2 linked regions of the Archangium violaceum genome follow. The protein of the gene in region 1 binds, or shares a complex with, the protein of each later gene. Links are inferred from orthologs where the notes say so. Each region holds a gene or a part of one and is shown in the gene's direction. Other genes may lie near its edges.

Region 1 (14,837 bases):
CCCGGAGGGCGGCATTATCTATGGAGGAAACAAGGGGGTTTGTCTCATGTCCGTCGTGCTGGCCGTCCTGACGTCCGATCCGAACCTGGTGCGGTGCGAACTGCATCGGCTGGAGGGGCAGGTCTCCCTTCAGGGAGAGGAGGGGCGGTCCAACGCCGTGGGTATTGGCGCCTACGCCCAGGACGACGTCCTCCTCCGCCGGTTTCCGCGCGACGCGGACCTGACCCTGGAATCGCTCGCTCCGCTGCACGAGACGGAGGCGCTGCTCTTCCATGGGCGGCGTCTGCCCGTGGGGCTGTCGCTGGAGGAGAACACCCAGCCGTTCCGCTCGCGGCGTTGGCTGTTCGCGCACCAGGGGAGTCTCCAGGACTTCTCCAGCCTCCGCGCGGGGCTGCTGGACGAGGTGCCGGACTTCCTCAAACGGCAGATCCGCGGGGAGACGGACAGCGAGGTGGCGTTCGCGCTCTACCTGAAGCGGCTGTGGGAGTCGGGGCACTCGGATGACCCGAGGCTGCCGGCGGAGATGGCGGGCAGGCTGCTGGCGGACACGGCGCGGGCGCTGTCGAAGGCCTCGGCGCAGGCGGGAGCCGCGCGCACCTCCACGCTCAACTTCGTGGCCACCAATGGCTACCTCCTGGTGGCCACGCGCCTGGGCACCCAGCCCCTGTACTACACGCGGCTGGAGGGCACGGATCGCTGCGAGGTGTGCGGCATCACCCCCGGCATGCCCGACACGAAGCCGGGCGTGGTGGCGCACCGGCGCAATCACTCGGTGGTGGTCGCCTCGCACCTGAAGCGCCCGGCGGGCTGGGTGGAGCTGACCGAGGGCACCACGCTGGCGGTGGATTCGGACCTGCGGGTGCGCCACCTGACGCCGTAGTCAGACGCCGAAGAAGGACACCTCGAGGAAGCGCACGAAGAGGTTGCAGGCGGCGTGGAAGAGGGCGGCGCCCACCACGCTGCCCGTGCGCTCGCGCATCCAGCCGAAGAGCAGGGCGGGGAAGAAGACGGACAGGCGCCACACCTGGAAGATGGCCAGGTGGCCGAGCGCGAAGAGCAGCGCCGTCAGCCAGAAGGCGGGGCCCAGCCGCACGCCGAGGAAGCGCCGCCCGTGGGGCCAGGCGTCCCGCAGGCGCGCCTGCATGTAGCCCCGGTAGAAGAACTCCTCCGGCAGGGCCACCACGAAGAGCTGGTCCACCACCCACTCCCCAAAGCGGGGCGGCAGCCGGGGGGTGAAGTGCGCGCCGCCTCGGAAGGGGGCCAGCAGGCGCGCCAGCTCCGGAGGCAGGTGTTGCAGCACCTCGGTCCACAGCGCGAAGGCCCCGAAGAAGAGGGGGAACACCACCGCGCTCATGATGAGGAAGAGGCGAACGTCCTCGCGCCAGGTGCGCGGGGAGAGCCCATAGTCGCGGTAGTCCTCGCCGCGCCAGCGCATGGGGATGAGCGGCAGGTAGAGGAAGCCCACCGTGGCCACCAGCTTGGGGATGCCGGAGCCTCCGAAGAGGAGGAAGGCGATGATGATGCCCAGGAAGCCCAGCCCCCACAGGCCCACCACCTCCTGCACGGCATTCGGACGCCAGGGCGTGGCCGCGGAGGCGCTCACGGCGTGGCCACCTTCGTGCTGAGCTGCTGACGGACGACCTCCAGGGACAGGGCCCGGCAGCCGCGTCCCTTGCGCTGGACCGATACCGCCACCAGCCGGCCGGTGGTGTCGAAGAGGGGACTGCCCGGGGGCAGCGCCAGGTCCACGTCGAAGAAGGGCTCGGGGGCCTTGCGCGCCAGGGCCGCCGCCGGCTTTTCCTTCCTCCGGCCTCGTCCGGGCACGACGCCGATGAGCCACTGTCCGACGGGGTTCCCGGCGGACACGCGCACGGGGACGGCGGGGTACTCACCCGTTGGCGCGGCCACGACCGCCACCTTCAAGTACGCGTTGGCGAGCACCACCGTGGCCGGCAGCGTCTGCCCTTCGTACTCCACCTGCGCGGCGTCCAGGCTGACGTGGCGCACCGAGGTGAGCACCTGCCCCTCGGTACCCACGATGACACCCGGACCGGTGCCGCGACTCCCGTGCACCTTCACCACGGAGCGCTCGTGCATGGCCAGGACCTTCCGGAGATCGGCCAGGGTGGGGCGATCCTCGGCGGAGGCGCGGGAAGTGAGCAGCAGGAGGACGAGCGGGAGCAGGCGGCGAAGCAAGGCGCGGGGAGCCTAGCACCGGTGCTGGCCCGCGTCAGGCGGCTCGCTGCTTCCGGAGGGTGGAGATGAACTGCTCGGCGGGCAGGGTGTTGAGGATGTCTCCCCGGCGGGCCCAGCCCCGGCGCGCGGTGGCCACCGCGAAGGCCAGGTTGCCCAGGTCCGAGGCCCTGTGCGCATCACAGCTCACCACCAGCTTCACCCCGCGTTGGAGCGCCATGCGCACGTGCTCGGTCTTCAGGTCCAACCGCTCCGGCTTGCCGTTGACCTCCACCACCACGCCCCGCTCGGCGGCCTTGTCGAGCACCGCCTCCATGCGCACGGGGTAGGGCTCCCGGTTCTGGATGAGGCGCCCGGTGGGGTGTCCGAGGATGTGCAGGTGCGGGTTGTCGAAGGCCTGCAGCAGCCGGCGCGTCATCTGCTCCTCGTCCATGCCGTGGCGCACGTGGATGGAGCCGATGACCACCTCGAGCTTCTCGAGCACGCCATCCGAGTAGTCGAGCGCTCCACTCTCCAGGATGTCCACCTCGATGCCCTTGAGCAGCCGCACGCCCTTGACGGTGTCGTTGACGCGGTCGATCTCGTCCCACTGGCGGCGCAGGTCGTCCTCCTTGAGGCCTCCGGCGTAGATGGCCGCCTGGCTGTGCTCGGTGACGGTGAGGAACTCCAGGCCCAGTGCCTGGGCCGCGCGCGCCATCTCCTCCAGCGAGTTCTTCCCGTCGGACCAGGTGCTGTGGGCGTGCACGGCGCCCTGGATGTCCTCCATCGTGATCAGATCCTCGGGCAGCCGGCCCTCGAGCGCGGCCTCTAGCTCTCCCGTGTCCTCGCGCAGCTCGGGCGGGATGTACTGCATGCCGAGCAGCCGGTAGAGCGCGACCTCGTCGGGCACGTGCAGCTTGGTGCCGTCGTCGCGGTGGATGCCCCACTCGGAGATCTTCAGCCCCCGCTCGTGGGCGAGCCCGCGCAGCCGCACATGGTGGGCCTTGGAGCCCGTGAAGTGATGCAGCGCGGTGGCGAAGTCCTCGTCCGGCAGGACGCGCAGGTCCACCTGGAGATCCTTCTCGTGCAGCCGCACCGAGCACTTGCTCTCGCCCCGGCCGATGACGTGGGCCACCTCGGGCGCGCGGGAGAAGGCATCGAACACCGCGCTGGCATCCGGCGCCGAGGCGATGAGGTCCACGTCCCCGACCGTCTCCGCGCGCCGGCGCAGGCTGCCTCCGACGCTCGCGCGGATGACACCGGGCGCGGTCTTGATGGACTCGAGCAGCCGCTCGGCCACGGGCATGACCTCTCCGAGCAGGCGCCGGGGCGTGCGGGTGCGCCGGTACAGCTCGAGTCCGGCGAGGATCTTGGCCTCGCTCTTCTCACCGAAGCCCGGGAGCTGGCGCACGCGGCCCTCGCGGCAGGCCTTCTCCAGCGCGTCCACTCCGTCCACTCCGAGCTGGCGCGCGAGGACCAGGGCCTTCTTCGGGCCCAGGTCGGGCACCTGGACGAGCGCCAGGACGCCCGGGGGGAACTCGGCGCGCAGGGTGTCGTAATAGGCGAGCTTTCCGGTGGTGAGCAGCTCGGAGACCTTGTCGGCGATGGCCTGACCGATTCCCGGGAGCTCCTGCAGGCGGCCTTCGCGCACGAGGGCGCCGAGATCCTCGGAGAGGCCGGCGATGCGGTCGGCGGCGGTGTCGTACGCGCGACTGCGGAAGGGGTTCTCCCCCTTCATCTGGAGGAGGAGCGAGATGTCCCGGAGGACCTGGACCACGGCGGTTTTATCGGGAGTCGTCACGGGGGGAAGTTAATGCCCACGGAATGGGGGTGCAGGCGAGCGGAAACGTGAGGTCCGCGTGAGAGACTTCCCCAGGCCCGGCCATGTCGGGATACAAGAGCACCCGTGTTGATTCCAGAGCGTTACGAGAGACGGAACCGATGAAGATCAAGCTCGGACCGGCGGACTTCGCCGAAAAGGAGATGCGGGGCTACGAAGTGGGTAAGCGCAGCCTGTGCGTTGCCAGGATCAACGGGCGCTACAAGGGGCTCGACGACTGGTGCAACCACGCGGGGTGCCTGCTGTCCGGTGGCCGCCTGGAGGGGAACATGGTCGTCTGCCCCTGCCACGAGGTCGGCTTCGACATGGACACGGGCAAGAACGAGACCTCGCCGGGCGTCTGCGACGATCAGCCCACGGTGAAGGTCGAGGTCGAGAACGGGGAGCTGCTCGTCGAGCTGTCCGACAAGGACGTGTAGGGAGGAACCAGGATGGGACACGAGGGACACGATCACGACCATGACCACGGGCATGGTCACGGGCACCACCACGGCCACGATCATGGTCATGACCACGGGCACGGCCATGAGCACGGGCACGAGCACGGGTCGCGGACGGCCGCGGAGCACAAGTCGCACGCGCCGGTGCACGTGAGCGCGTTCGTGGTGACGTGCTCGGACAGCCGGGACGCGTCGAAGGACGAGAGCGGGCGGGTGCTGCGCGAGCTGCTCGAGGGCGAGGGGCACTCGGTGAGCGGCTACAAGGTCATCAAGGACGAGCCCGAGGCCATCCGCGCGACGCTGAAGGAGGCGCAGGAGGCGGGCGCGCGGGCGGTGATCTTCAACGGTGGAACGGGGATCGGCCGCCGTGACAGCACGGTGGAGACGCTGCAGGGGCTGTTCGAGAAGACGCTGCCCGGCTTCGGCGAGCTGTTCCGGATGCTGTCGTTCAAGGAGATCGGCAGCGCGGCGATGATGTCCCGGGCGACGGCGGGCACGTACCAGGGGATGATCCTCTTCGCGCTCCCGGGCTCGCCGCAGGCGGTGCGGCTCGGGTTGCAGAAGCTCATCCTCCCCGAGCTGGGCCACGCGGTGCGCGAGCTGACGCGCTGAAGGCCGAGCTCGACAGCCACCGCGAGAAGGGCGACCTGGACAAGGCGCCCCACGGCCGCAACCGCAACCCCATCCTCTTCTCCTGATCAGCGCAGCTGCTTGCGCAGCGGCCGGAAGAAGGCCCGGATCTCCTCGAGCAGCAATCCGGGCTTCTCCACGGAGGCGAAGTGACCTCCGGAAGGTGCATCGGTCCAGCGCTGGACGTTGTAGTACCGCTCGACCCAGCGTCGCGGCATCTGCACGACGTCCTTGGGCATGATGACCACGCCCGTGGGGGCCTCGACCACGGGCGTGCGCGAGTGCGAGGGCCGCCAGCGCTGGTGCGCGTTCGCGTAGTAGAAGCGCGCGGCGGTGCCGAAGCTCTCGGTGACCCAGTAGAGCGTCATCACCGTGAGCAGCTCGTCCTTGGAGAAGACCTTCTCCACGTCACCGTCGCAGTCGCTCCAGGTCTTGCGCTTGTCCAGCAGCCACGCGGACATGCCCACGGGCGAGTCGTGCATGCCATACGCGAGCGTCTGGGGCCGGGTGTTCTGGATGCCGACGTAGCCGATGCCTTCCTTCATGAAGTGAAGGGTTCGCTGGAGTGCTTCCTGTTCGTCGGGGCCGTACTCGGAGGGCGGCGGGTGGCCGTCGGTGCAGGCGTCGAGGGGCAGCGGGAAGGTCGTGTGGATGCCGATCATCCGGTCCGCGTACTTGTGGCCGAGCTGTGCGGAAACGAACGCGCCGATGTCGCTTCCGTGTGAGCCGAAGCGCGAGTAGCCGAGCCCCTCCATGAGCTGGACCCACAGGTCCGCCGTCTCCACGAAGCTGATTCCCGTCTTCGTCAGGGGGGTGGAAAACCCGTAGCCGGGCACCGAGGGAATCACCACGTCGAAGGCGTCCTCCGGGCTCCCGCCGAACTCGGCCGGATGGGTCAGGGGCCGGATGAGCTTGTTCATGTCCCAGAACGTCCAGGGCCAGCCGTGCGTCAGTATGAGCGGAATCGGGCTCGGTCCCTGGCCCCGTTCGTGGATGAAGTGGATGGGGATGCCGTCGAGCCGTGTGCGGTAGTGGTTGAAGGCGTTGATGGCCCGCTCCTGGGCGCGCCAGTCGAAGTCCTTCTCCCAGTAGCGCATGAGCTCGACGAGGTACTTCTGCTGGGTGCCGTAGGTCCATTCGTCGTTGGCGAAGTCGCCCGGCCACCGTGTCCGCGCCAGGCGCTGGCGGAGATCCTCGAGGACGTGATCGGGGATGGAGACCGTGAAGCGTTCCGTTTTCATGCTGGGGCACCTCTGCGAGGGGTTGGATCCGCGGAGGGGAACCTAGGTCGGGCTCGCTTCAAGGGAAGGATGAACTTCGAGGCGAAGCGGGTTGCTCCATGCTACGGAGTGCATGGAGTTCACAGAACGATGGCCCGGCAAACGAAAGGAAACACAGGGCTGACCCCGCTCGAGGCCGAGCGCCTGCGCCCCTGTCTGGATGCCTTCCTGGCCTCCACCGACAGCCGGGCACGCATCGCCTTCGATCCCCTGGAGTTCCCCCACCGTTATGAGAACCCGAGAGACATCGAGGTGAGCGCGCTGCTGGCGGCGGCGCTGGCCTACGGGCGCGCGGACCTCTTCCGGCCCAAGGTGGATGCGTTGTTGAAGCGCATGGGCCCGTCTCCCGCGGCCTTCGTGCGCGAGCTGGACGTGGCCGGAGCGCGTGAGCTGCTCGACGGGTTCGTCTACCGCTTCAACGTGGGCACGGACGTGGCGGTGCTGCTGCTGGGCATGGGCCGCGCGTTGCGCGAGCTCGGGAGCCTGGAGGCGCTCTTCGTCCGGGGACTGGAAGCGCGTGGCTCCTGGCATGGGGCGCTGGACGCCTTCACCTCGGCCCTGCGCGACGTGCCCATGGAGCCGCTGCGCGAGGCACTCGGGCCCGAGCGCGGCCTGCACCACCTGTTGCCCTCGCCCCTGGGGGCCGGCGCGGCCAAGCGGCTCAACCTGTTCCTGCGTTGGATGGTGCGCGGTCCGGATGGCGTGGACCTCGGCATCTGGAAGCGCGTGCGTCCCTCGGCGCTGCTGATCCCCCTGGATACGCACATCGGCCGCATCTCCAAGCACCTGGGCCTCACCCGCCGCAAGGATCTGAGCTGGCGCACCGCCGAGGAGGTGACGGCCTCGCTCCGCGCGCTCGATGCCGAGGACCCCGTGCGCTTCGACTTCGCCCTGTGTCACTACGGCATGAGCGGCGTGTGTCCCACGAAGCCCGTTCCGGAGAATTGCGCGCGGTGCGAATTGCTTCCGGCCTGTGCTGTCGGGCGAAAGACGGTGAAGGCCCACGGAGGCACGGAGGGGAGGAGGCGGGCTACCCGCTGAGTGGTTGACGGGTGCCGCGCGAGCGGGGATACACGCGCCATGACGTTGGCTTCGGTCGTCGGACAGCCGCGCGCCATCGACGCGCTCCAGGCGGCGCTTCGCAGCGGCGCGGTTCATCACGCCTACCTCTTCGCCGGACCCGAGGGCGTGGGCAAGGAGCTCGCCGCCGTGGGGCTCGCCCAGGCGCTCACCTGCCCGGAAAAGCCCGACGAGGGCTGTGGCACCTGCTCGGGGTGTACCCGCATCGCCAAGGGCGCCCACCCGGACGTCTCCCTACTCATGCCGGACGCCGAGCGCGTGGCGCGTGGGCTCGCGGGGCGCTCGGACATCAGCGGCACGCCCAGCCGGGAGATCCGCGTGGAGCAGATCCGCGGACTGCTGGAGCGCATCTCGTTGCGCGGGCTCGAGTCCAGGCGCAAGGTGGCCATCGTGGTGGACGCGCACATGATGAACCCGCAGGCGCAGAACGCGTTCCTCAAGACGCTCGAGGAGCCGCCCGCGGACACCACGCTCATCCTGCTCGCGTCGGCGCCGGACAAGCTGCTGCCCACCATCCGCAGCCGGTGCAGCAAGGTGTACTTCGGTCCGCTATCCGTGGAGCTCGTCGCCGAGCGGCTCCAGAAGGAGCGCAAGCTGGACGCGCAGACGGCGGAGCTGGCGGCGGTGATGGCGGGTGGCAGTCTGGGGCGGGCCCTGGCGTTGGACCTCGACGCGCTCGCGGCGCGCAAGGAGGTCATCACCGGCTTCGAGGCGCTGAAGCCCGGACAGCCAGGCGCGCAGCTGCGCTGGGCCGAGACGTTCGGCGCCTCGCGCGAGCTGGCGGAGCAGGCGCTCTCCATCCTCTCCCTGTGGACGCGGGACGTGTCGCTGGCGAAGGCGGGCGTGGCGCGGCTGGCGAACCGGGACATGGTGCCGCTCGCGCTCGAGGTGGCCGAGCGCACGCACGAGACGGTGTTGCACCGGCGGCACGCGCTGCTGGAGAAGACGAAGGCGACCATCGTGGAGCGCAACGCGGCGCCGAGGCTGCAGCTGGAGCGGATGCTCATCGAGCTGCTGGAGGGGCGATGAGCGCGGACATCGAGGACGTGCTGGACGAGGCGAAGGCCGGCAAGGTGCAACCGCTCTACCTGCTGTGGGGCGAGGAGTACCTGGTGCGCCGGGGCGCCGACGAGCTGGTGAAGGTGCTGCTGCCGGACGCATCCGCGGGGCTGAACTTCGCGGTGCTGGACGCGGGCTCGCCGCGCGAGGTGGCGCAGGAGCTGGCCACGCTGCCGCTCTTCCCCGGGCGCAAGGTGGTGCTGGTGCGCGACCCGGAGTTCCTCGCGCCGAAGAAGGGCCGCGGGGACGCGCTGGGCAAGGCGCGCGAGGCGTGGAAGGCGGGCAAGCGCAAGGAGGGCGCCCGGCGGTTGTTGGCGCTGGCGGCGCGGGCGGGGTGGGGCGTGGATCAGCTCGACCCGGGCGCGAGGGGTGCGCCGTCGGTGGAGCAGTGGAAGGACGAGCTGAACGTCGAGCTGGCCGAGGCGGACCTGGCCTTCCTCAAGGAAGTGGCCGCGTTCTGCCGCGAGGAGCGCATCACCGCGCCCGAGGGGGACGCGAGCGCGCTGCTGGAGCTGTTCCAGAAGGGCGTGCCGCCGGGGCATGCGCTGGTGTTGGCGGCCTCGGAGGTGGACGCGAAGAACCCGCTGGTGAAGCTCGCGGCGGAGAAGGGACGGGTGGTCGAGCGCAAGGTGGCGGCACGCCACAAGGACTTCGAGCTCGAGCCACTCGCCGAGGAGTTCCTCCGGCCCTTCAAGAAGAAGCTGGGGAAGGGCGCCGCGGAGCAGCTCAAGGAGCGCGTCGGCGGCAACGTGCGGCTCCTGCAGTCGGAGCTGGAGAAGCTGGCGACGTACGCGGAGGGCTCGACGATCGAGGCCGCGGACGTGGCGCTGCTGGTGGCCCACACGCGAGAGGAGGAGTTCTTCGAGCTGTCCGAGGCCCTGCAGAACCGCAACCTCAAGGCGGCGCTGGACTACACGTTGGACGCGATGGGGCAGGGGGTGCACGGGCTCCAGTTGCTGGGCGCGGTGGCTTCCATCACGCGCGGTATGCTGGAGAACCACGAGCGGCTGGAGAAGTTCGCGGGAGGCTCGCTGCCGCGCTCGTTCCCGGACTTCAAGGCGCGCGTGTTCCCGAGGATCGAGGAGGAGGCCAAGGCGGCGAAGGGCAAGGCCCCTCACCCGTACGCGGCGTTCCTCGCGATGCAGGGGGCCGCACGCTACAAGCGGCGAGAGTTGCTCGATGCGCTGGTGGCGTGCGCCGATGCGGACCTGGCGCTCAAGTCGTCCGCGAGCAGCAAGCTCGTCATCGAGCGGCTGCTCTGGACCGTCTGCGGGAGCGCCTGACGGCCGTGCTCAGTGCTCCAGCGGCGGCTGGGGCCCCGGGATGATGTGGGCGATGTCGGGATCCAGTCCGCCCTCCTCGCCCTTGGGCCGCTCGGCCTTGAGCCGCTTGCGCTCCTCACGCCGGGCTTCCTTCTCCTGATTGCGCTCCTGACGCGCCCGTTCCTTTTGCCTCTTGTTGAATGTGACTGTCATGAGACTCCGAGGGAATGAGTTCTAGAAAGATCCGTCTCCTCCCAGAGACCGGATCCGAGAAACCGTGCTGATGCGCATGGAATCGCGCCCGCTGGTCCGACGAGGAAGCCGAGCCGCCTCTCCTCGTTGGAACCCATGGCGGTAGCGCTCCCGGAACGGAGCGCGGTGGGCTCCAGATGTAATCACCGGGCCCGGAGATGTCATCCCGTTGGGCCTGGGTGTCCGGAAATGAAAAAGGCCCAACCTCGCGAGGAGACTGGGCCGGGTGCCGGTTCTGACGGCGCGTCAGGCGGGGCGGACGTTCTGCGCCTGCAGGCCCTTGGGGCCACGGGCGACGTCGAACTCGACCTTCTGCCCTTCCTGGAGGGAGCGGAAGCCCTGGGTCTGGATCGCGCTGTGGTGGCAGAAGAGATCCTCGCCCCCGCCGTCCTGCGTGATGAATCCAAAACCCTTCGCGTCGTTGAACCACTTCACATTACCAGTTGCCATTTACTCGTCTTCTTTCTTGTCCGGTCTCAATGAGCTGAGCCGGAGGCCGCTTCCTTGTGGGGGGCGACCATTGCCGTGTGTCACGTTTCGAGGCGCGTGCCTAGGGGGACCTTCTCCGAATCTCTCCGAAAAGTGACCCCGTGACCGGCGGCTGGAGATGGAACCCCCGGCTCCGGGATTCCATTCCGCCCCTCATCGAGGCGGTTTTCGAGTCCGCCGTTGCGAGGGCTCGGGGGTGAGCGGCAGCCCGGGGTTCCGCACGAACTCGAAGATGAGGGACGTCTCCATGTGGGCCACCTCGGAGCGGGTGGTGAAGGCGTCCATGCCCAGGTCTCGCAAGTGATCGGCGTCCCGCACGGCCACGTGGACGAGGAAGTCGTTGGCTCCGGCCACGTGGTAGACGGCCAGCACCTGGGGAAGGGAGAGCGCGTGGCGGCGGAACTCCTCCACCAGCTCGCGTGAGTGCTGCCGGAGCCGCACGGCGATCATCGCCTGGAGCCCGATGCCCACCGCTCGCGCGTCCACTTCCGCGTGGAACGACTTGAGCACGCCGGTCTCTCTCAGCCGGTTCACTCGCGCGAGGCAGCTCGACTGCGCGAGCCCCACCTCGGCGGCCAGTTCCTTGTTCGAGAGCCGAGCATTGTTCTGCAAGGCCTCCAGGATGGCGAAGTCGATTCGGTCCAGCGCGGGTTCCGCCGCGTGCTTCCGCAGGCTATTCGATGTTCCTTTCATGCCCGGAAGCGTATTCCTTCCGGCCTCCCGTTCGCAGGAGGAAATTCGGATGAGGAAGCTCGGTTTCGAAACGCGTGCGGTTCATTCCGGCCGTGAGGACCTGACCGATCTCGGCGTTCATGCGCCGCCCATCGATCTCTCCACCACCTACCCCGTGGGCGGCCTCGGAGGCATCGGCGAGTGCTTCGATGCGCTCGCCCAGGGCGGTCCCCTGCGCGACAACCCCATCTACGCCCGGCTGCACAACCCCACCGTGGTCCGCTTCGAGAAGGCGCTCGCGGCGCTGGAGGGGGCCGAGGAGGCGGTGGCCTTCGCTTCGGGCATGGCGGCGCTGACGGCGGTGCTGCTCGCGGCGCGCCAGGGAGGCAAGCACGTGGTTGCCTGCCGCCCTGTCTACGGGGGCACGGACCATCTGCTGGACAGTGGCCTGCTGGGCATGGAGGTCACCTGGACGCATCCTCACCAGGTGAGCAGGGCCCTGCGTCCGGACACGGCGCTCGTCGTCATCGAGACGCCGGCCAACCCCACGCTGGCGCTCATCGACATCGCGCGGGTGGTGGCCCAGGCGGGCAGCGTTCCGGTGTTGGTGGACTCCACCTTCGCCACGCCCGTGCTCCAGAACCCGCTCGCGCACGGGGCCGCGCTGGTGCTGCACAGCGCGACCAAGTTCCTCGGTGGGCACGGTGACGTCATGGGGGGCGTGGTGGCCACGTGTTCGGCCTGGGCGGCGCGGCTGCGTCAGGTGCGCATCGCCACCGGCGGCGTGCTCCACCCCGAGGCGGGCTACATGCTGCACCGTGGCCTCGCGACGCTCCCCGTTCGAGTCCGGGAGGCGCAGCGCGGCGCGCAGTTCCTCGCGGAGCGTCTGGCCTCGCACCCGGCCGTGTCCCGCACCTGGTACCCGGGGCTCGCTGGTGGAGATCCCGAGGGGCTCGTGGGCCGGCAGATGCGGGGGCCGGGATGCCTGCTCTCCTTCGAGCTGGTGGGTGGAGGGAAGGCGGCGGCCCGGGTGATGGAGCGGTTGGAGCTGCTCACTCCGGCGGTGAGCCTCGGCTCGGTGGACACGCTCATCCAGCACCCGGCGAGCCTCACGCACCGCGTGGTGGACGCGACGGACCGCGAGGCCAGCGGCATCTCCGAGGGCATGCTCCGTGTCAGCGTGGGCCTGGAGAACCCCGAGGACCTCTGGGCGGACCTGCGGAACGCCTTGGAAGCGCTGCAGGGAGAAGAAATCGCTGCCCGAGTGGAGAAGCCACTCTTTGGGCTGACCAATCCAGGTCTTGGGCGGAGTTGAACCGCGTCGCTTTGTGAAGGCGATTACCAGTGGCGTGTTGGGCCTCTCCGGCCGGGCAGCTGCCATCACGGACGAAGGGGCCCGAAAAATCCTGACAACGGGCCTTTTTCGCCTCTACGCCTGGGGCATCCGGTGCACGTTCGCCCGTTCTGCGAGGGGGACGAACAGGCTCTTCGCCCCGTAGGCGAGCAACGGCAGCGCCATCCCCGGCTGGAGCAGCGATTCCAGGCCGTCGCGCATGTGCAGCACCCGCAGGAACTGGTGGTAGACGTTCGCGTCCACCGAGGTCAGCTCGATGAGCCGGCCGAAGAACCAGTGCAGGACCCCCACTCCGGGAGGTCGTGCACCCGTCGTCTGCGGGTAGTGCATGTCCATGACGGACGTCATGAACCAGGGGATGCGGAGGATGCCGGGCAGCTTCCGGCGGAACCGCTCCGAGACCCCGCTCAGCTCTCCGGGAGTGTGCGGCTCCTTTCCGGTGAGGAGCTCTCCCAGCATCTTCGCGCCCAGGCTGGCCGTCGTCATCCCCTGGCCGAAGATGGGGTTGAAGGCGCACACGGCATCGCCCGTGACGATGAGCCGCTCGGGGAAGCGCGACAACCGCTCGTAATGCAGCCACCGGCTCGTTGGAATCTTGTGGGTGACCGGGGCCGTCAGCGGCTCGGCGTCCTGGATGTAATCGTAGAGGCCCGGCCGCGGTAGGGAGCGGGCGAACTCCAGGAACCCCTTGTCATCCGTGGGCGCGTGGTCGCCGAAGTACCCGTTCACGCTGACGATCCAGCGATCGCCCTCCACGTGCGAGATGAACCCCGCCCGCCATCCGTCCGGCGCGCGCGGGTACTGCACCAGCAGCTTCCAGTCGTCCCGGAAGCCCGCGGGCCGCTTGTAGAGCCGGCTCGTGTACGCCAGGTCGATGCCGATCTTCTCCTCCTCGGGCCGACCGTAGCCCAGCTCCTCCAGCCACCGGGGCGAGCGCGTTCCCCGGCCGCTCGCGTCCACCACCAGGTCCGCCTCCAGCGTCTCCTCGCCGCCCGGCCCCCTCACCTTCACCCCGGTGACGCGTTTCCTCTCCGCGTCGGTGCACAGCGCCTCGACGGTGACGTTCTCCCGGATCTCCACCTGGGGCAGTGCCTTCACCCGCTGGAACACGTTCCATTCCAGGTAGGGACGGGTGCACAGCACGGACTCGATGCCGCTCGGGACGCGTACCTTCCACACGCCGAAGTGCTGCCAGGCCATGTCCCGGCTCGAGTCGATGACGTTCATGCCCGAGTCCTGCGTCTCTCGCGTCAGGCCAGGGAAGAGCTCCTCCAGCACCCGCTTTCCGGCCTCCAGCAACAGATGGACGTGTTGGCCCTGGGGGGCGCCCTTGCGTGGCTCCGGACCCGCGGGACGCTCGTCCCGTTCGAGCACCGTCACCTTCTCGAAGTGGTCCGCCAGGACCCGGGCATTCACCAGCCCCGCCATGCTGCTGCCGATGACTACGGCATGCCCGTACCTCCGTGCGCTGCTGCTCATGTGACATCCCCCGGTGTCGGAGTGTGGATTCCCTCCATTAGGACCCCCCCGCGACTGGCGGGCAAGGAGGGCGGGGAACACACCGGGGCCGTTTCCAGCCGACGTTGTGGGAGACGCGGAGCGTCACGCGCCGTCATTCACCGGGGGTAGAGCAGGGGCGTGACGTCTCGATACGGCCCCTGGCATGGGGAGACATCGGCTGCCAGGTAGTGGGCCACCCGTCCAGGCGTCAGCGCGACGATGGCCGACGAGCGGGTCCCATATCCTGGCGTATGGATGCACAGCGCCTGGTACTGGCGCAGGCGCTCGTGAATCTCGGGAAGGCCCTCTTCCTCGGGGAGGAGCTCCGGCGCGCGCTCCGGCAGCACGTGGTCCGCCAGCAGGGCCTGGAGTGTCCGCACGGCCTCGGGCCAGGGCTGCCGTGCCGCTCTCTCCGCGAGCTTCCGAGCCCTCGCCACCTTGGGCATGGCCGCGCAGTCGAGGACGTCGTTGGGCAGGACGTGGATGCCCGGGGGCACGTCCTCGAGGCGCATTCGCTCCGAATCCGGCCGGGCATAGGCCACCCGGAGCACCCCGGCGTCACCGTAGAGCAGGTTGAAGGGGTTGTACTCCCGGGGATCCAGCCCCGCGAGGTAGCGCTCGGCCCCCTCCACGCCACCGGCTTCCAGGGCGCGCAGGACCACCTCTCCCCGGGAGCGTGGCGCCCGCGTCAGGTTCGCGGAACCCCGTTGGTTCGTCAGACCCACGAAGAAACCGCCGTCCGTCAACCCCATCCACGTGCCCTGCCGCTCCAGGTCGCGTCCTCCGACGATTCGGGGAGCGGGGGAC
Region 2 (14,943 bases), 910 kb from region 1 along the record:
CGCCAGGGAGCCCACCGCCTGGCGCATGCGGGCCGCCTTCCGGCTCAGCATGAAGGCGGCCAGGGATGGGGCCGCGGCCATGACGAGGAGGACCAGTCCCGGGTAGAGGAAACGTTCCTCCTTGTGAGCGGTGGCGGTGAGCGCCGCGAGGTAGGCCACCGCGCAGGAGAGCGGCAGCGAGACGGCGCGCCGCTGGTGGAGCGAGCGCAGTCCCAGGGGAGCCACCGCCCATATCCAGAGGGGCAGTCCGGAGAGGAAGGGCCCCAGGTAGAAGCCCGGCGGTGAAGCACCGAACTGCCTCGCGGCCTGCCCGGAGAGGACGTTGAAGTCCACGTAGGCGATGAAGGAGTGGAAGGGCTTGCCCCACGTCGCCCAATCGAGCGCGCCCAGGCCGAGCGCGACGCCCATCCCCGCGAGACAGGTGAAGGCGAGCACCCGCCAGCGCCGCTCCACCATCAGCCAGAGGAGCGCCGCCAGCACCACCACCGCCGAGCCGTAGCGCGCCACCACCGCCAGCCCCAGCGCCAACCCCCCCACCAGGCCCGCTCGCACCGGCCGCTCGGTGCGGTCCAGTGCCTCCAGGGCCACCACCAGGAAGGCGGTGGAGAGGGACTCACCCAGCGTCCGCCCCGCGAAGACGATCACCGGCCCGTAGAGGCCCACGGCCAGGGCCGAGAACAGCGCTCCGGTGGATCCGGCGCGGCGCTCGGCGAAGCGGTACACGGACCACAGCATCCACCCATGCAGCACGGCCTGGGCAACGGCGAGCAATCCCCGGTACGCCACCGGATGGGTGAGGCCCAGCACGTCCGCCAGCCGCAGCAGCCACGAGGCCACTCCGGGTAGGGCCCAGTTGCGCAGGCCCGCGCGCCACTCCCAGGCCAGCACCCCGTAGCCATGCGCACGGAACCAGGCCGGCTCGAGCAGCTGGTACACCTCGTCCGGGTGGATGCGGCCGAGCTGCACCACCGCGACGACAGCGGGCACGAGCCCCACCACGCCCAACATCAGGACGTGCGACCAGCGCCGGCGCGCCACGGTGGGTGGCGACCCGGGAACGGGAGCGACGGAGGGCGGAGGAGCGGAAAGGGGCGCGGGCACGGTCATCTGAACGGGTTCCAACAATAGACGACGAATGGACGACGCCGGCCGCGATCGGACGCCGAGTGAAGCACCCGACTCCTGGCATCCCCTTCCTGGACTCCCTGGGGAGGACTTCAAAAGTAGAGCGGCCAGCGCATGGAACTCGTGCGCTCGCGTGTTCTACGTGGTTAGATTCCGGCCCCCCATGAGCTACCTCGTCCTCGCCCGTAAATGGCGCCCGCAGACCTTCGACGACATGACCGGCCAGGAGCACGTGGTCCGGACGGTCGCCAACGCCATCAAGATGAACCGGGTGGCGCACGCCTACCTGTTCTGCGGCCCGAGAGGCGTGGGCAAGACGACCGCCGCCCGCCTGCTCGCCAAGGCACTCAACTGCGAGAAGGGGCCCACCTCGAATCCCTGCGGCGTCTGCCAGGCCTGCACGGAGATCGCCGCGGGCACCTCGGTGGACGTGGCGGAGATCGACGGTGCCTCCAACAACGGCGTGGAGAACGTCCGCGAGATTCGCGAGAACGCCAAGTACCTGCCGCAGCGCGACCGGCACAAGATCTACATCATCGACGAGGTCCACATGCTCTCGGGGGCGGCGTTCAACGCGCTCCTGAAGACGCTGGAGGAGCCGCCCGGGCACGTGAAGTTCATCTTCGCGACCACCGAGGCGCACAAGCTCCCGGACACCATCCTCTCGCGCTGCCAGCGGCACAACTTCCGGCGCATCCCCGCGAAGGTGATGCTCGAGCGGCTGAAGTACATCTGCGAGCAGGAGAAGGTGGCCATCTCGGAGACCGCGCTCTCCATGGTGGTACGCCAGTCCGAGGGCGGCATGCGCGACGCGCTCAGCCTCCTGGATCAGATCTTCTCCGCCTGTGGCGCCGAGCCCACCAACGAGGCCGTGGCCGACGCGCTGGGCGCCATCGACCGCACGGTGGTGCAGGACTTCGCCGAGGCGCTGGTGCGCAAGGACGCGAAGCGCGTGCTGGAGCGGGTGGAGGAGGTCTTCAACCGCGGTACGGACCTCAAGCGGCTGACGGAGGAGCTCGCGCTGCAGCTGCGCCACCTCTTCGTGGCCAAGACGCTGGGCGAGGCCCCCGCGGAGCTCGCCGAGTCCGAGCGCAACGCCCTCACCGCGTTGGCGAAGGAGGCGGACCCGGCGCAGATCTCCCGCCTCTTCGACATCGTGCACGGGTGCGTGTGGGACGTGTCGCGCGCGGCCCAGCCCCGGCTCGCGCTGGAGATGGCGCTGCTCAAGGCCATCCAGCTCTCGCCGGTCGGCTCCATCCCGGAGCTCCTCGCCCGGGTGGATCGCCTCGCCGCCGGACTCGGTGGTTCCGATGACGCTCGCAAGGTTGCTGCTGGGGCGCCCGGAGGTCGCTCCAGTTCGCCCAACTTTCGCGCCCACTGAGCGTCCGCCAGAGCCTGCCCGTCCTCCCCCCGCGCCTCGCGCGCCCGAGCCCGCCGTGACTCCGGCGGCGGCTCCGGCCCCGTCACGCCTCGCGGAGGCCCGAGGTCCCGGTCCGGCGTCCGCTCCGCCTGGCCCGGCACCTCGCAATGCCGCCGCGGCTCCGGCCTCGTCTCCGTGGGGCATGTCCCGAGGTGGCCCCGCTCCCGCCGCCCCGGTCTCGCGTCCACCCGAGGCTCCCGCCCCCGCCCAGCCCGTGGTGCGGGTGACGAACGTGCGCCTGCCCACGCAGCCCCCCCCTCCCGTCGAGGACGAGCGTTTCTTCGCCGAGGAGGGTCCAGCCGGCGGATGTGCCTCCGGCGAGTGCCTCCCGGACGAGCCGCCCGTCCCTCTCGCCGAGCCGGAGCCAGAGACCGAGTCCGTCCGGCCCTTCGACGTCCACCACGCCTCGCGCTCCGCGGCTCCCATGGCCGCCTCGGGCCGCGACAACCCCCGGCGACCCCTCCAGGAGCGGTGGCGCGCGGCCGTGGACACCGTGCGCACGGCGTCCGGACGACATGCCAAGTCGCTCGCCTGCGGACGCCTGCTGTGGATCCGCGAGGGCGAGGTGGCGCTCGCCTACCCTCCGAGCCAGGGCTTCCACAAGACAACGGTGTCCGGGAGTAGCGGGCGCCCCATCGTCGAGAAGGCTCTCTCCGAGCACTTCGGTCGTCCCACGAAGCTCGTGGTGCAGGACTGTGCCGAGGCCGACAAGTCGGCGGCGGACGTACCGGGTGCTCCGGGCACGGGTCTCATCAGCATCGCCGAGCAGGACGCCCAGGAGCGCGCCGCGTACGAGAAGAGCGCCGAGGGCCGGGTACGTTCCCATCCCGCGCTCCGGGCCACCCTCAAGTACCTGGGGGGGGAGATCGAACACATCCAGGTGTACGAGCAGCCCGTGCGCCCGGTGGCCGCCCCGACGAACGACCTCCCTGACGAGAGCCCCTGACAACGGGCGCGCCCGACGCTAGGGTGCGCGCTTCGACTCAGCCGAGCGGTCTCCGATGCCCGCTCGCACGTCCTACGAGGAAGCTCATGCCCGGCATCGACCTGAACTACTTCATCCGTCAGGCCAACAAGCTCACGGAGAAGATCGAGCAGCGCAAGAAGGAGCTGGCCGACGAGACCGTCGAGGCCAAGGCCGGTGACGGCCGGGTGACCGTGGTCGCCAACTGCGTGCAGGAAATCAAGAGCATCAAGATCGACAAGTCGCTCGTGGACCCCAACGACCTGGGCATGCTCGAGGACCTGGTCACCGCCGGCGTCAACGCTGCCCTGGCGAGCAGCCGTGAGAAGATGCAGCGCGAGCTCGGCAAGATCTCCGGCGGCGTGAAGATCCCCGGCATTACTTGATACCGAATGACTCCTGATCCGCTCAACCGCCTGGTCGCCCAGCTCGCGAAGCTCCCTGGCATCGGGGAGAAGACGGCGCAGCGTCTGGCGTTCCACATCCTCCGCTCTCCGGGCGAGTACGCCCAGGAGCTGTCCCAGGCCATCCGCGAGGTGAAGGAGAAGGTGCACCTGTGCACCCGCTGCTTCTCCCTCACCGATGCGGAGCTGTGCGGCTTCTGCCGGGACAACCGCCGTGACGAGCGCGTCCTGTGCGTGGTGGAGACGTTCGCGGACCTGATGGCGCTCGAGCGCACCCGGGAATTCAAGGGGCGCTACCACGTGCTGCACGGTGTGCTCTCGCCCCTGGACGGCGTGGGCCCCGAGCAGCTGCGCATCAAGGAGCTGCTCACGCGTCTGGGAGACGGGCATGTCGAGGAGATCATCCTCGCCACCAACCCGGACGTGGAGGGCGAGGCCACCGCGCTCTACCTCACGCGACTGCTCAAGCCGATGGGCATCCGCGTGAGCCGCATCGCCCAGGGCCTGCCCATGGGCGGAGACCTCGAATACGCCGACCAGGCCACGCTGGCCAAGGCGCTCAGCGCCCGGCGAGAGCTGTGAGACCCCTGGGCTACCGTGTGACGCGGTAGCCGAAGGGCAGCACCACCGTCACTTCCTTGTCCCGGTGCGCGGGGAAGCGCAGGCGCTCCACCTGCTTCTCCAGACACCTGCCCACGGGCCGCTTCGCCAGGGGCCCCTGCGTGGCCGCGTTCGCCTTGCCCGAGGAGTAGATGGTGAAACGCACCTGCACATCCCCCTCGTCCGCGGGCAGGTCGCGCTTGTACTGCTCGAAGCACGTCATGATGCGCGCCCGGTTGCGCGACACCACGCGTTGGATGTCCGCGGCCTCCAGTGACACGCGCGACTTCGTCGTCTTACGCGCCGATGCCTTCACCGGAGGTGGCGGCTCGGCCTGGACCTCTGGCGGAGCGGCGGCCACGACGGCCTCTGGCGTGGGAGCCGGTTCCGCCGGCACGGGCGGCGGGGTGACCGGCCGCGCCTCGGCGACGGCGGCCGGAGCCACGGCGGCTCCTGGTGACGCGGCGGCGGGCACCTCGGGGCTCGCCGAAGGCACGGGATTCGACGGCGGCGGAGTGGCAGCGCTCACGGGTGCGAGCTCGCGCCCCACCACGAACGCCCCACCCGCCAGCAGCAGGCAGCCCGCCACGAGCGCGGCGACGACTCCCCCGCGACGCGAGCGCTGGACCGTCGGGATGCCCGTCCCGGACCGCGAAGGGACGACACTCGTCCGGGTTTCGAAGGACGCGGTGGGCGTGGCCCCGGAGTACGTCGGGAAGGAACCGGACGACAGCGACACGGGGATCCCCACCATCCCCAGCGTCGCGAGCGTGGGGATGCGAGTCTTCTCCGCGTAGCGCTGCTCTCCGAAGCTGGTGCGCAGGTACGCGGCGAGGTGGGCTCCGGTCGTCGGCTGGGGCTCGCGCGCCAGGATGCGCTCCAGGTCGTCGGCGAACTCCGCGGCGGTGGCGTGGCGGTGCGCGGGCTCATGCGACATGGCCTTGAGGACCACCGCCTCCAGCTCCGGGGACAGCTCGGGCCGCAGCGCCCGGGGTGGCTGGTAGTCGCCCTCCATCAACGCGTTGAGCACCGCCAGATCGTTGTCCCGGGCGAAGGGCCGCACGTGGGTGAGGGCCTCGTAGAGGCTCACGCCCAGCGAGAAGATGTCCGCGCGTCGATCCACCTCGGCGCCCCGGGCCTGCTCCGGCGCCATGTAGACGTACTTGCCCTTCACCACGCCGGTCCGCGTGTGGGCCAGGCGCGACTCGGCCTTGGCGATACCGAAGTCCAGCACCTTCACCTGTCCCTCGTACGTCACGTACAGATTGGAGGGTGAGATGTCGCGGTGGACGATGTTCAATCGCCGGCCCGACTCGTCGGTGAACTCGTGGGCGTAGTGCAGACCGCGCGCCGCGTCGGCGAGCACGCGCAGCACCAGCGGAATGGGGACGTACTCGCCCCGGAAGCTCGCCGTGCGCACCGTGGTGGAGAAGTCCTCCCCCGGCAGGTACTCCATGCAGATGAAGTAGCAGCCGTCGGCGAAGCCCAGCTCGTGGATCTGCACCACGTTGGGGTGCACCAACCGCGCCGCCAGCCGTGCCTCGTCGCGGAACATCTCCACGAAGTCCGGCAGGCCCGACAGGTTGGCCAGCATCCGCTTGATGACGACGTTGCGCTCGAAGCCATCCGCCCCGAGCCGCTTGGCGAGGAAGATCTCCGCCATGCCGCCCTCGGCCAGCTTGCGAACCAGCACGTACTGACCATAGGGCCGGGGCTGAGCCTCGGTGCTCCCTCCGGTCTCCGGCCTGGCTTGGGGGGTCGTCATGCGGGGCCTCACTTCAGGGTGCGCACCGAATACACGTCCGGTGCACCGGGGCGAGACATCTTGAATACGACGCGGGGCGGCCGTCCCTCGGAGGATACCCAGGTATCGAACCGGTGTTTCGAATCCAGGGACAGGGGCCGTCCGTTCACGAACAGCTTCGCATCCACCGGGGCCACTCCGGACACGCGGACGCGACGCCCCGCCCGCTGCCCTTCCCGAGGCGCGTTGACGATGAGCGTGGGCACCGAGTTGTCGAAGACGAGCTCCAGCTTGCTCATCCTCCCGCCGCGCACCGGCCTTCCATCCGCCGCCACCGGGGTGATGGACCAGACGAAGCTGCCCTCCTTCAGGACGCCCGCCTCGAGCGGCACCTGGGGCGCGGAAGCGGACCGCTCCGCCACGGGCTGACCGAGCGCGCCGCTCCGGTACACCGCGACCTTGTAGGACGCCGCGCCCGGCTCGGCCTGGCAGGTGAAGGTGACGGCCGGGGGCTTGTCCTGGAAGAAGATGGTCGTCTTCTCCGGCCCCTCGGGCACGCGGTTGCGCAGCCGGCCCAGCGCGCCCTTCGCGGAGCGCTCCGGACCGAAGAACGCACTGCCACGCGCCACCTCCGCGCCTTCCGGCCGCCGCACCCGCCAGTACAGCGAGCCCTTCACGGGAGCCATCACGTTGACGAAGCCGCGCCGGGCCACACCCGCCAGCACCGGCTTCTTGAACCCGGCGTCCGAGGCCACCTCCACCCGCACCTCGCCGGCCTCCTCCCACGTGAGGGCCACCTCCGACGGACGCTTGTGGAACACCTGCTGGCCCGCGGTCGAGGACAGCGCGAGAGGGGCCTGCTCCACGGCCTCGACACGCGCGGTGGCCGCTCCCGCCACGGTGGCCCGCTCGCCCGCGCGCAGGGACTCTCGGGCCTCGCCGCGCACCAGCGTCACGTCACCCGCGCGCGAGTCCACGGTGAAGCCATCCCCGGTGCGCCGGACGTCGAGCCGCGCCGCCCCGTCGCTCTCCAGCGAGAGCCCTGGCAACACCACCCGGCTGGCGCGGCCCGGAGCCAGCATCAGCCCCAGCTCGCCCTTGAGCAGCGCCAACCGCGCCTCGTCCGTCGAGCCGCGCCGCTCCACTCCCTCCACCACCAGCTCCCCCCCCGGGCCGAGCGAGAGCGTGGACTCCGAGCCCTCCAGTGTCAGCAACGCCGAGCCCTGGCGTGCGCGCACGCTGTCTCCGGCCTTCAGCGCCTCGCCGTCGCGGTCCACCCCGCGCCACCGGGCACTCCCCTTCTGGCGCCACTCCGTACGGCCCGTCCCGGCATGCACCGTCACCTGGACGGTCGCCAGCTCCAGCACCCGCGTCGTCACGCCCTCGGGCTTCACCGACAGCACCTGCCCCCGCGTGGCCCGCACCGACTTCCCGTTCTTCGCCACCACCTCCACGGTGCCGAGCAGCACCTCCACACGGCCCTCGTCCTGCCCCACCTCGACCCGAACCTCGCTCTCCTCCGAGCCCGTGCGGGTGAGGCCGAAGGGCGTGAGCACGGTGAGCTGTACCCGCGGGCCCGCCTTTCCCCGCGTCCGCTCCGCCGGCACCCGAGACAGCACGAAGCCTCGCGACACCGCCACCACCACGCCGCTCGCATCCTCATCGAGCAGGAAGCGCGCCTCCGGCCCCACCTCCACCGTGCGCCCGTCGGCGAAGAGCACCGTGGCGCCTCCGTCCGCGCCCGTCTCCAACGCGTCACCGCGCCACAGCGGGCCCCGCTCCGCGGGCGCCTGCTTCCCTCCGCGCTCGAGCCGCACCTCGCCCGTCACCGTCGTGAGCCGCGCGAGCTCCACCACGCCCGCGTCCACCACCTGCGCCCGTGCTGGCTTCTCCACCTCGGCGGAGGGAGCGGGTGCGCGAGGCAATGGCTCTTCCTCCCCGCAGCCAGTGGCCAGCAGCAGGCACAGCGCGGACAGGAGTCGAGGGCGGAGGGTGCTCACCGGTTCTTGGGGAAGAGATCGACGTTGAAGATGGCTTGTTCGCCGTCCTGCACGGTGACGACCTTGGTCTGGGACAGGTGCCCGGGAGCCGAGAAGACGAGACGATACCTACCTTGCTTGAGCTGGACCTGGAAAGACCCCCGGGCATCCGTGCGGCGGCGGAGCTTCGCCTCCGGAATGATCAGCCAGGCCCGGAGCGGCCTGCCCCGCCGCACGCTTCGTACCTGTCCCGACAGGGTGGCGAGCGCTGCTTTTTGCCTGGAGGCCAGTGACACGGGCAACCCCGTCTCCGTTCCGGCGACGATGACCACGGCCTCCTGGGTGGCTCGAAAACCCTCGGCGGAGATATCCACTGACAGCGGACCCGGGGTGAGTCCCTCCACGCGGGCTCGACCCTCCGCGTCGGTGAGCACCTCGGTTCCCCCCACGGACACGGCCGCGCCCGGAAGGGGCTTCCCACCGCGCGAGTCCACCACGGTCACGAGCAGGGAGCCCACGCGCGGCTCCTGGCGCACGCGCACCACCCGCTCCTCGCGCCCACCGCTCGTCACCGTGAAGCGCTCCTCCGCGGGCAGATAGCCACCCACGCTCACCCGCGCGAGCACCTCGCCCGGAGGCAGCACCACACCCGGCAACCGCCCGTCCAGGCCGGCCACGCGGGGCGCCTGATCCACCCCCTCCGCCGTCAACACCACCCGGGCCTCGGGCAGGGCCTTGCCGGAGTCCGCGTCCACCACCGACAGGAAGAGCTCGCCCGTCTCCGGCCGCGCGCGGACATCCCCACCCCCCAGGGAGAGCTCGAGGGCCACTCCCGCGCGGCTGATGACCTGTCGGGACGTCCACCCCTCCGCGCTCGTCAGCACGTCGCGCACATACTGATAGTCGAGCACCAGCGCCCCACCCCACCCGTCCCGCCGAACCACCGGGACGAGCAACGCGCCACCAGCCGCGAAGCCACTCGACGTGGAGCCGAGTGCCACGGGCACCTCGCCGCGCACCTCCACGCGCAGATGCCCGGGCAGAGGCACGAGGACGCGGGCTCCCACCAGCGCGGCATGGCGCACCGTGGGCACGAGCCGCACCTGTCCCGAGCCGGAGAACGCCGGCAGCTGCGCGAAGCCGTAACCGGCGCTCAGCTCGGCACGCACCGGCCCCAGGAAGACACGCGCCGCCGGCCCCACCGAGGCCCGCAGCAGGCCGCCGCTCGTGATGAGCTCCGTCTCCCGGGAGAAGCCGAGGCCCTCGCGCTGCACGCCGGCCCACGCCCCCCACCACCCCCCGCCGAACACCGCGGCCCACAGCGCCACGTCATTGGGCGTCAGGCCCCCGTACGTCACCGCCGGCACGGACTCCTGCGCGCCCTCGCGGAAGGCCAGCCCGTAGCGCAGTCGCAGCGAACCCCACTCCGCGTCCTCGGACCCCGCCGAGGCGCTGATCGGCCCCAGCAGGGTGAGCACAAGTAGGAGGGCGGATAAAAAGGTGGGCGAGCGAACCGGCACGGCCGGAGTATAGTGAATACCCGACAGGGCCCCCGGAAACTGGAAGCGCATGGAAATCCGTGGTCCCATGCCCTGGATGGTCCCCCCTCGCATGACCGCCTCCCTACTCTCGCCGGACCTGAGCAGGCAACCACTGTGGGCACGTGCCTGCACGCCAGCCCCCGGAGCACGGGCTTCCACGGAAGGCGGTGGCTTCTTGCCGGGTTGGAAGGGCTTTGCTAAAGCTCCCCCGGTCGGGAGCGCCGCACCTAACCTCCGAAATTCATTCCGGAAACCTACGGGGAACCCTCGGGGGCCGCGGAAGTACAAGGTCGAGCGAGACGCTTAGGAGCGTAAACGCCCATGGGCACGCAATTGGTGATGTACGAAGAGGAGTTCACCAAGATCAACGCGGTTTGCGACCGGCTGACCAAGGACGCGAACGCGAAGGTGGTGTTCCTCGTCGACAAGAACGGCCAGCTCATCTCCTCCGCGGGACAGACGCAGAACATCGACACCACCTCGCTGGCCTCGCTGACGGCCGGTAACGTGGCGGCGATGGGCGGCCTCGCGAAGTTGATTGGCGAGAACGAGTTCCCCCACCAGTTCCACGAGGGGGCCAAGGACTCGCTCTACATGACCATCGTCGGAAGCCGGGTGGTCCTGGTCGTCATCTTCGACAATCGGACCAGTCTCGGTCTGGTGCGCCTGCGCATCAAGAAGGCCAGCGACGAGCTGACCAAGATCTTCGAGAGTCTGGTGAAGAAGACGGATGGTCCCGGGGTCGGCTCGCCGTTCGCCGAGATTTCCGACGACGATATCGACAACCTCTTCAGCGAGTAACCCGGGAAGCCATGTCCTTCATCAACTACTCGTCTCGCGAAATCAACTGCAAGATCGTCTACTACGGTCCCGGGTTGTGCGGGAAGACGACGAACCTGCAGTACATCTACAACAAGACCGCCGCGGAAACGAAGGGCAAGCTCATCTCGCTCTCCACCGAGACGGATCGCACGCTCTTCTTCGACTTCCTCCCGCTGTCGCTGGGTGAGATCCGCGGCTTCAAGACGCGCTTCCACCTCTACACGGTGCCGGGTCAGGTCTTCTACGACGCCAGCCGCAAGCTCATCCTCAAGGGCGTGGACGGCGTGGTGTTCGTGGCCGACAGCCAGGTGGAGCGCATGGAGGCCAACATGGAGTCGTTGGAGAACCTCCGCGTCAACCTGGCCGAGCAGGGCTACGATCTGAACAAGATCCCCTACGTCATCCAGTACAACAAGCGTGACCTACCCAACGCGGTGACCGTGGAGGAGATGCGCAAGGCGCTCAACCCGCGCAACATCCCCGAGTACCAGGCGGTCGCCCCCACCGGCGTGGGCGTCTTCGACACGCTCAAGGCCGTGGCCAAGCTGGTGTTGACGGAGTTGAAGAAGGGCGGCTAGGCACGTGGCGGGCCCTCGGGTCCGCCCCAGACGAGGTCGCTCCTTCGTGCGCTCCGCAACCTCCATCCTCCGAGTGCTGGCGCTGGTCGGCACGGCCCTGTGGGCCCCTGCGTTCGCGCAGCAGGGCCCTGGTGCCGTTGCCACGCCACAGCCCGCTTCGCCCACCCCCGCGGCCCCGGCGCCCGCTCCCGCCAACACCCAGGCCCAGACGGCCGACGAGGCCTTCAACACCCGGGTGAGGACGCTCGAGGAGCAGGTCGTCGACCTGAAGGAGAAGGTCTTCCGCTCCAAGGCGCGCCTGCAGGTGCTGCAGGAGACGGTGCTGGGCGGAGACCTCTCCACCGGAGCGCGCGCGGTGCTCGTCCACCGCAACGAGATGGGAGACTCGTTCGTGCTGGAGTCGGTGGCGTACGCGCTGGACGGCGCGCCCATCTTCACCCGCACGGACGAGGACGGGGACCTGACCGGCCGCCCGGAGCTGGAGATCTTCAACGGCCGCATCGTGCCGGGCCAGCACCAGGTCGCCGTGCGGCTCGTCTACCGGGGCCATGGCTACGGGCTGTTCAGCTACCTCGAGGGCTACCGCTTCAAGGTGCAATCCAGCTACACCTTCAACGCGGAGCCGGGGAAGGTGACGACCGTGCGCGTGGTGGGGTTCGAGAAGGGGGGCCTGACCACGGACCTGCAGGATCGTCCCGCGGTACGCTACGACATCGAGTCGGCACGCGACGCGGGGAAGCAGAAGACGGCGCCCGCCTCGGACGCCGCCCCACCGGCTCCCGCCGCCACGGCCCCCACCGAAACGAAGTAGAGGGCCGGCCTTGGGTACGTCGCGCCTCCATGCCCTGCTGCTCGCGGCGGCCACGCTCGTGGCTCCTGGTTCCGCGCATGCCGCGGAGGCCTCGCCCGTCTCCCGCCCCTCCGTCAAGGAGCTGTCCTCGCGCCTGCAGCAGGTGTCCGGTCAGCTCCAGGCGGCCGAGGAGAACCTCCGCTTCGTCGAGACGCAGTACACCCAGCGTCCCGAGCCCGGTGAGACGGAGATGCAGCTGCGGCGCTTCTCCGACGGGGAGATTCAATACCTGCTGGGCGACTGGCCCGCCGCGTCGGTGCTCTTCTACGACCTGGTGGGAGACCCCCGGTTCCGCGACAACCCGCGCTACCCGGACGCGCTCTTCTACCTCTCGGACTCGCTCTACCAGCAGCAGAACTACATCGCCGCGCGCATCTACCTGCGCGAGCTGCTCACGCTCCCCCACACGAGCCACTACCGGGAAGCGCTCGTGCGCTACCTGGAGGTCGCCAGTCGGCTCAACCAGTTCACGGGACTCGACGAGTACATCGAACGGGCCCGGAGCCTGTCGGGCGGCCAGCTGCCTCCGGAGCTCGAGTACGTCTACGCCAAGTGGCTCTTCAAGCGGACGGACCTGCCGGATGACCAGCGGCGGGAGCGGGCCCGAGCCGCCTTCGAGCCGCTGGCCCGGACGGCCGGTGGACGCTTCCAGAAGCAGAGCGCGTACTTCCTGGGTGTGCTGTCCGTGCAGGCCGGCGACTACGCGGGCGCCGTGGAGCAGTTCCGCCCCCTGGCGGCCGGCACGCCCGAGCAGCCGGAGCTCGTGCGCCTGAAGGAGCTGGCCAGTCTTTCGCTGGCGCGGCTGCTCTACGAGCTGGGCCGCTACGACGAGGCGCTCGACCGCTACGCGGAGGTTCCGCGCGAGAGCGAGTCCTTCGTGGATTCGCTCTACGAGATGGCCTGGGTGCACGTGAAGAAGGGGGACTTCGCGAAGGCGAAGAACGCCACGGACATGCTCCTGCTGGTGGGGCCCGAGTCCACCCTCGCCCCCGAGGCCCGCCTGCTCCAGGGACACCTGCAGCTCAAGCTGAGGAACTACGACGAGGCCACTTCCACGTATGAGGGCGTCATCGGCACCTACAAGCCGGTGCGCGACCAGGTGGACGGGCTGCTGAGGGAGAACCAGGACCCCATCGCGTACTTCGACAACCTGCTGGCGCGCAACGAGCGCACCCTGGACATCACCACGCTGCTGCCGCCGATGGCGCTCAAGTTCGCCACCACGCAGAAGGAGGTGGCGGACGCGCTGCGGATGCAGAAGGACATCGACAGCAGCCAGCAGGGCGTGGAGGAGTCGAAGGCCATCGCCACGCGCATCCTCCTGGCCCTGGACGAGCGCGGCCTCGAGGTGTTCCCCGAATTGCAGGAGGGCTACCTCCGGGCGGACGCGGTGGACAGCGCGCTCGTGCGCTCGGAGCAGTGGTTGGTGCAGGTGGAGGGGGACGTGCTGCGCGACAAGCTCACCCCCGAGGAGCGCACCGCGCTGGAGGGCGTGCGCCACGAGCGGGAGGCCCTGGGCAAACGCCTGGCCACCCTTCCCACCAACCAGGAGGAGCTGAAGGCACGTCAGCAGCGGATGCAGGACCGGGTGGACGAGCTGGACCGCGAGGCCTTCCAGCTGGGCTTCGAGCTGCAGAGCATGAACGCCATCGCCACCGCGGTGCGCAAGTGGCTGGACGACACGCGCGAGGAGAGCCAGGCCACTCCCGAGGAGGAGAAGGAGTTCCTCACCCAGCTGCGCAACGAGGAACAGACGGCGCGGGCGCTCCAGGACGAGCTGCAACGGCTGCGCTCGCGCCTGGCGGACGAGCGCGCCTCCTCCAACGCCTACGTCTCGGGAGAGCACGTGCTGCGCGAGCAGTACCGGGAGACCCTGCGCCGCGAGCACGCGCTCATGGCCGCGGCCGAGCAGCGGCTGTCTGGAGACGACGCGGCGCTGGTGGCCCGGACCCACGAGACGCGCCAGCGCTCCGACGCCCTGCGCGCCCGGGTGGAGGTGGCCCGGCAGGTGCTGCGTGCCCAGGTGGAGCAGCGCGGCAGGGTCATCCGCGACAAGGTGCTGGCCGAGCAGAAGCTCCTCCAGGACTACCACCAGGAGGTGGCCAGCGTGACGGGCAGCGCGCGCCACCTGGTGGGCCGCATCGCCTTCGAGAGCATCCAGAAGGTACGCAAGCAGTTCTATGACCTGGTCCTCAAGGCGGACGTGGGGCTGGTGGACGTGGCCTTCACGCGCAAGCAGGACAAGACGACAGAAATCCAGCAGCTGTCCGTGCAGAAGGACGAGGAGCTGCGCTCCCTGGAGAAGGAGTTCGAGGAAGTCCTCAAGGATGTGAACTAGATGCGCCGCCCCCTGCTGCTCACCCTCCTGACGTTGGCCACCGCGCGGGCCGCCGCGCAGGACCCGGCGCGTCCCGAGCCGGCCGCCGCCGCGCCCCAGCAGCAACCGGTGCGCTCGCGCTTCGCGGGCCTGGGCCGCACGCCCGAGCAGGAGAAGCTGCTGGAGGAGCTCAGCGAGGCCGTCCAGCGCTACGAGGAGGAGTCGCGCGAATACAAGCGCGAGGTGCAGCGCCTCATCGAGAAGAAGTACCAGGAGCGGCGCGATCGGCTGTCGGAGGCGTACGAGCAGACGCTCTCGCACCTGGAGGTCCAGGAGCGTCAGGAGCGGCAGGAAGCCATCGCGCGCTTCGAGGAGTTCCTCCGGCGCTACCCCGACGAGCAGCGCTACACGCCGGACGTGATGTTCCGTCTGGCGGAGCTGTACTTCGAGCGCTCCAGCGACGCGCACAACGTCGCCATGCGCGAACACCAGGAGAAGCTGCGCACCCTCCCCGAGAACGCCGAGCCCCCCGCCGAGCCGCAGGTGGACTTCAACCCGTCCATCGCGCTCTACCGGCAGCTGCTCTCCCGCTTCCCGGA

Evidence for each region.
Region 2: holB (region 1) and dnaX share a complex: the UniProt entries of both Bacillus subtilis proteins name them as parts of the DNA clamp loading complex. The link is inferred for Archangium violaceum from one-to-one orthologs.

What each region holds. Positions count from the first base shown.
Region 1 is NZ_CP069338.1:11,589,869-11,604,705, reverse strand. What follows is about bases 6,698-9,456. They hold holB (DNA polymerase III subunit delta'), read left to right. Parts: upstream 6,698-7,442; coding sequence 7,443-8,471; downstream 8,472-9,456. Other genes in these bases: holA (DNA polymerase III subunit delta), read left to right, coding at 8,468-9,456; JQX13_RS48920 (TIGR02757 family protein), read left to right, coding at 6,698-7,403. Also shown: JQX13_RS48955 (class II glutamine amidotransferase), read left to right, coding at 47-880; myxosortase MrtX, read right to left, coding at 881-1,603; JQX13_RS48945 (MXAN_2756 family trypsin-like serine endoprotease), read right to left, coding at 1,600-2,196; DNA polymerase/3'-5' exonuclease PolX, read right to left, coding at 2,231-3,910; JQX13_RS48935 (Rieske (2Fe-2S) protein), read left to right, coding at 4,114-4,431; JQX13_RS48930 (MogA/MoaB family molybdenum cofactor biosynthesis protein), read left to right, coding at 4,597-5,064; JQX13_RS48925 (epoxide hydrolase family protein), read right to left, coding at 5,151-6,323; more of JQX13_RS48920, read left to right, coding at 6,453-6,697; more of holA, read left to right, coding at 9,457-9,784; JQX13_RS48905 (hypothetical protein), read right to left, coding at 9,794-9,976; JQX13_RS48900 (cold-shock protein), read right to left, coding at 10,262-10,465; JQX13_RS48895 (Lrp/AsnC family transcriptional regulator), read right to left, coding at 10,658-11,197; JQX13_RS48890 (trans-sulfuration enzyme family protein), read left to right, coding at 11,247-12,491; JQX13_RS48885 (NAD(P)/FAD-dependent oxidoreductase), read right to left, coding at 12,606-14,009; JQX13_RS48880 (NRDE family protein), read right to left, coding at 14,147-14,837. UniProt on the Bacillus subtilis protein: DNA polymerase III is a complex, multichain enzyme responsible for most of the replicative synthesis in bacteria.
Region 2 is NZ_CP069338.1:12,501,172-12,516,114, forward strand. Bases 533-3,397 are described here. They hold dnaX (DNA polymerase III subunit gamma/tau), read left to right. Parts: upstream 533-1,288; coding sequence 1,289-2,506; downstream 2,507-3,397. Other genes in these bases: JQX13_RS52835 (glycosyltransferase family 39 protein), read right to left, coding at 533-1,107; JQX13_RS52845 (DNA polymerase III subunit gamma/tau), read left to right, coding at 2,688-3,397. Outside these bases: more of JQX13_RS52835, read right to left, coding at 1-532; more of JQX13_RS52845, read left to right, coding at 3,398-3,491; JQX13_RS52850 (YbaB/EbfC family nucleoid-associated protein), read left to right, coding at 3,578-3,895; recombination mediator RecR, read left to right, coding at 3,902-4,495; JQX13_RS52860 (protein kinase domain-containing protein), read right to left, coding at 4,506-6,278; JQX13_RS52865 (FecR domain-containing protein), read right to left, coding at 6,287-8,257; JQX13_RS52870 (MSCRAMM family protein), read right to left, coding at 8,254-9,849; gliding-motility regulator GTPase-activating protein MglB, read left to right, coding at 10,099-10,578; gliding-motility regulator Ras-like GTPase MglA, read left to right, coding at 10,590-11,177; JQX13_RS52885 (dihydrolipoamide acetyltransferase), read left to right, coding at 11,224-11,988; JQX13_RS52890 (tetratricopeptide repeat protein), read left to right, coding at 11,999-14,365; JQX13_RS52895 (tetratricopeptide repeat protein), read left to right, coding at 14,366-14,943. UniProt on the Bacillus subtilis protein: Part of the beta sliding clamp loading complex, which hydrolyzes ATP to load the beta clamp onto primed DNA to form the DNA replication pre-initiation complex.